DNA from 2 places in the Pseudoduganella sp. GW821-FHT11H04 genome. Region 2 is predicted to be linked to the other one. Evidence: riboswitches for the same ligand, from Rfam matches in the RefSeq annotation. Region 2 holds a riboswitch; the other holds the start of a gene.
What was found. A riboswitch is a leader RNA that binds a small molecule or an ion and turns the genes downstream of it on or off. The one in region 2 is predicted to bind glycine.
Positions count from the first base shown of each region.

Region 1: it holds a riboswitch for glycine, as region 2 does, so the genes downstream of both, AC1RTP_RS17910 (hypothetical protein) here and gcvT (glycine cleavage system aminomethyltransferase GcvT) in region 2, are expected to answer to the same signal.

Region 1 is NZ_JBXARE010000008.1:13,859-16,238, reverse strand. Features, by position in the region: gene AC1RTP_RS17915 (DUF2868 domain-containing protein) at 1-927, opposite strand, end outside; glycine riboswitch at 1,080-1,174, shown strand; gene AC1RTP_RS17910 (hypothetical protein) at 1,329-1,973, shown strand; gene AC1RTP_RS17905 (C39 family peptidase) at 1,983-2,380, shown strand, end outside.
Region 2 is NZ_JBXARE010000002.1:547,110-549,489, reverse strand. Features, by position in the region: gene AC1RTP_RS06295 (ATP-dependent Clp protease proteolytic subunit) at 1-449, opposite strand, end outside; partial or broken gene AC1RTP_RS06290 (transposase) at 614-757, shown strand; glycine riboswitch at 886-971, shown strand; glycine riboswitch at 978-1,082, shown strand; gene gcvT (glycine cleavage system aminomethyltransferase GcvT) at 1,132-2,250, shown strand; gene gcvH (glycine cleavage system protein GcvH) at 2,297-2,380, shown strand, end outside.

The sequences.
Region 1 (2,380 bases), on a different contig from region 2:
GTGCCGCAGAAGCATGACGCGCAAGGCGGCCAGAAGACCGAGTACCATGCGCGGTCCGACTACGTATAAAAACAGGCTTGCCGCATACAGGTGCACCCAGCGCGCGCCGTTCCCGGGTTGTGCCCGGCGCCAATTCTGCAGGGAGCGCACTTCGGCCAACGAAAAGCCCTGTAAGCCCAATAGTTGTTCGGCAGGCTTGAATATAAGCGATAGCAATTCGTGTACCTGGCTGGCATTGAGGAAGGTGCTTTCCCAGCCGGTTGCATATTGTTCGACGATGCCGCGCGAGTACAGCGACAAGACGGCGCCCAACGCAAATGCCGCGGCCGACCAGTGCAGGATGCGTGCGATGCGGGCCATGTTCAGCCGCACACCCTGGCGCGCCCAGTCCACCATGAATTGCAGCACGCCGGCTGACAGGGCATGCGGCAAGCGGCGCGACAAATGGCTTTTGCCCAGGCCCATACGATTAGCGAGACCGCGCCGCAGGCCGGCGCGGCGCGTGGGCAGCAAAGCCCAAACGACAATTAACAGGTAGACCAGCAGATTCCAGGCGATGATCCCCAGGAGTGGAAACGACAGCAGGTCAACGCGATGCGCATTGCTGAATCGTTCCGCCATGCTGCCCACGACCAGCGCCACCAGTGGCAGCAGCCAACTGGCGCCCCACAATCCGCTACGGCCTTTCGCAATATTCGAAAAGAGCTTGTAACGCGACGCCAGGCGCTTGAGTAATTGTTCCGCGCGGTGATAAAGGAAGTTGGGCAGCGTGGCGGCGGTGCGGCTCTCCGCGGCCTGCCAGTGCGCCAGTTCGCGCGCCGTGCGGCTGGCGAATTTACGGTCATCGTCGGTCAGCACTTCCTTCTGCTGGTCGGCCTCTTCGATCGCCTTGACTAGCAGGATGACACGAGCGGTCTTCTCGTTCATTGGCCCTCCAGGCAGACGGCAGCAAGAATGATTGCATTCATGCACCGGAGTGTACCACCACTGCCTTTTTGCGAAAATGCAACGAACGCTTGAACACAATTGAATTTGTATCAAGGCATGGGCTATCCTGATTTGGCTGCCGGTGCATGCCGGCCGCGCGATCGGGAGAGTTTGTCCCACCCACGGACAACGCCGAAGGAGCAAGTCGCCCCCCGAATCTCTCAGGCCAAAGGACCGGTCGCGCGTTTTCACAACTCTGAAGAGCCGCCAGCGCCGCAAGGCTGGCGCACCGAAGGAGCAAGCAGGCAGCCCATGCCTGTGAAACTCTCAGGTCCAGCACAGAGGGGGCATCACACCTCGTACTCAAAAATTATCTGATCAACCTTCAGAGGAGTAGTCACATGCATACGCATCGACTCTGGCTGCGCATTGCCTGCGCAGCCGTGATGGCCGCCCCGTTCCTGGCAAAAGCAGACAACGGCGCGGCACTGCAGGCAGCTAAACGCGGCCTGTCGCAATTCGCCGAACACCAGCAGGCGCTTCGCCCCGGCAGCGCGCCGGTGGACTTCCCGCTCGATGTCACCGACGTCGGCGACCTGAAACAGGCCACAGTCAGCGGCGGCTTCGAGGTCTACACCATCGACCCGAAAGAGCTTCTGGCGCGGGGCGACCTGCCGTCCCTGGCCAAGCCCACCGGCGAATGGCGTTTTATCATTTCGCTGCACGGCAAGCCGATTGGCCTTGCGACCGTGCAGCAGGTGAATGGCCGCTACGAGACCGTCGCCTACGGCGCATCGGTACTGGCAAAAGACGTTGACGCCGCGATGGCAGCCCACGGCAACAGCGCGCGCTCCAACCTGCGCTTCATCCGCATCTACCAGGCGCGTTCGGATTTCCTGGAAGTGGACCACGCCAGGTTCGCCCCCCTGCACTCCGCGCGCGAATCGCTGCTGATGAAGAAGGCCGGCAACCAGTTGGTCGAAGGCGCCGAGCTGCTGGAGCCGCTGCGGGCCGCAGTCAAAGCCAATATCGAAGCATTCCGCTAAGGAGAGTCCATGAACATCGCAAAAACTCTGGCGGCCGCCGCGCTGGTGCTCGCCCTGCCCTCCGCTTTCGCACAATGGCGCACGCTGAACGTCCCGCTGGTGACGCAGGAGCATAGCCAATGGTGCTGGGCCGGCTCCAGCAAGGCTGTCCTGAACTTCTACAGCAAGACGCCAAGCCAGTGCCAGATCGTGAACTGGGCCTACGGCATCAACTACGCCTGCGGCAACAGCACTTTCGACTGGAACAGCTACGCGAACCGGCCGAACAGCATGTACGGCACCTCGGGCAGCGTGCAGAACATCCTGTCCGCATGGGGGGTGCCGAATACCGCGATCAACAACTACCTGTCGTGGAATTCGGTGGTCACTGAAATCAATGGCAACCGCCCTTTCGTGATCCGCTACGG
Region 2 (2,380 bases):
ATGTTCCAGTGTTCTTCGGTCAAATGCACGTATTTGCGCAGGATGGATTCGGTGCGGGCATCGTCGGCCTGCAAGCCTTCCACGATGATGCGCAGGGCGTCGGGCCGGGCGCCATGCGGTGCGCTGGCGTGCGATTTGTGCACCATGAAGCGCGCCGTCTCGCTGGCATAACGCTCGTCGCCCGACAGGAACAGGATCACCGCAATCGACGCCACCGCCCCACCGTTGTAGGTGATGATCTTGATAGGCAGGTTGCGCAGGTAGTTGTGCAGGCAGAGGCCGTCGCTGACGTAGCCGCCGTTTGACTGGAGCAGGATATGGGCGGTCTCGATGCCGTCCTCCGTCATGTCGGCCACCGCATCGAACACACGGTGCACCATATCGCTGTTCACGTCACCGGACAAGGTGAACCACGCTTCCGTATCTCGTTTTTGCTTTTCTTCGCTCATGGTCGCTCCACTTATGGACATGGATGTTGGAGCCATTCTAGCGCAGACAGGAGCGATGTTACGTCCGCATTACCCCTCCAGAACATCCTCAAGCCTCCTTGCCAATATAGTTTTCCCCATCCAGCGCGACAACTCCTCCTGCGTCGCATCTTCAATCCGCCGCCTTCCAGAGGAAAAATTATCCGTCGATAAGGAACAAGCTGTGGGACGGAGCTTTGTGGTCACCTTCATATTTCGCAGGTAGTTGCGATGGGGCGCCAAGTGCAGCGATCCGGCAATATATCCAACAGCAACAATCGCCGCACTAACGCAAGGTGGAGGATTGGAGCGCGAACCTCATTCTGCGGCCCATGCCGCGCCCCTTGGACCAGCAAGCCTGCGTCAAGTTCCCGCCCCACCTAAGATTGACTTTATTGCCCTCCTGTCATATAGTCCCAAGTCTTGATCGGGAGAGACCAGCGAACGCTGGCGCCGAAGGGGCATTACCCAGAAACTCTCAGGCAAAAGGACCGAACAAGGGCCCAAACGGGCTAAAACTCTGGAGAGCGGCCCGCCATGGCGCGGGGCCCACCGAAGGGGCGTGCGGGATTACCTTCCCGTTATCTCTCAGGTACCAAGGACAGAGGGGTAGGCGTAATCATGTTTACGTTTATTAACCCCTATTCTCTGCCCTGAGGTATCAATGTCGCTCAAAGCAACCCCACTGAACAATGCTCACCGTGCCCTCGGCGCCCGTATGGTCGACTTCGGCGGCTGGGACATGCCTGTCAACTACGGCTCCCAGATCGAAGAGCACCACGCCGTGCGCACCGACGTCGGCATGTTCGACGTGGCCCACATGTGCGTCGTTGACATCAAGGGCGCCAACGTACGCTCCTTCCTGCGCGGCCTGGTCGCCAACAACGTCGACAAGCTGCAGGTGTCCGGCAAGGCGCTGTACTCCGCCATGCTGAACCCTGAAGGCACTGTCATCGACGACCTGATCATCTACTTCATCAACGAAGACTGGTTCCGCCTGGTGGTCAACGCCGGCACCGCGGAGAAAGACATCGCCTGGATGGAGAAGCAGAACGCAGCCACCAACGCCGGCCTGACCATTACCCAACGCCGCGACGGCGCCAACGCCATGGCCCTGATCGCCGTGCAAGGCCCGAACGCCCGCGCCAAGGTATGGGAAGTCATCCCACAGGCTAAAGAAGCCACCGCCGAAATGAAGCCATTCAACGTTGCCCTGGTTCCAGGCACCGCCTTCGGTGAAGCCATGGTTGCCCGCACCGGCTACACCGGTGAAGATGGTTTCGAAATCGGCGTGCCTGCTGAACAGGCAGAAGCACTGTGGAACGCCCTGAACGCAGCCGGCGTGAAGCCAGCTGGCCTGGGCGCACGCGACACCCTGCGCCTGGAAGCCGGCATGAACCTGTACGGCCAGGACATGGACGAAACCGTGAACCCGCTGGACGCCGGCCTGGCATGGACCATCGACCTGGTCTCCGAGCGCGACTTCATCGGCAAAGCAGCCCTGCTGGCAAAAGGCCAGAACGCACAATTCGTCGGCTTGATCCTGCGTGAAAAAGGCGGCGTGCTGCGCGCCCACCAGAAAGTCATCGCCGCCAACGGCGAAGCAGGAGAAATCACTTCCGGCACCTTCTCCCCGACCATGCAGCAGGCAATCGCACTGGCGCGCGTGCCGATGGGCGTGAACGTGGGCGACACCGTGCACGTGGAAATCCGCGACAAGAAGCTGGCCGCCACCGTCGTGAAGCTGCCTTTCGTCCGTAACGGTAAAATCCTGGTTGCTTAAGCCAGATTGAGCACAAATAAACAATAACCTTAGCCTTGGAGCCAACATGAGCAACATTCCAGCAGACCTGAAGTACACCGAGTCCCACGAGTGGGTACGCGCTGAAGCGGACGGCACCGTTACCGTCGGC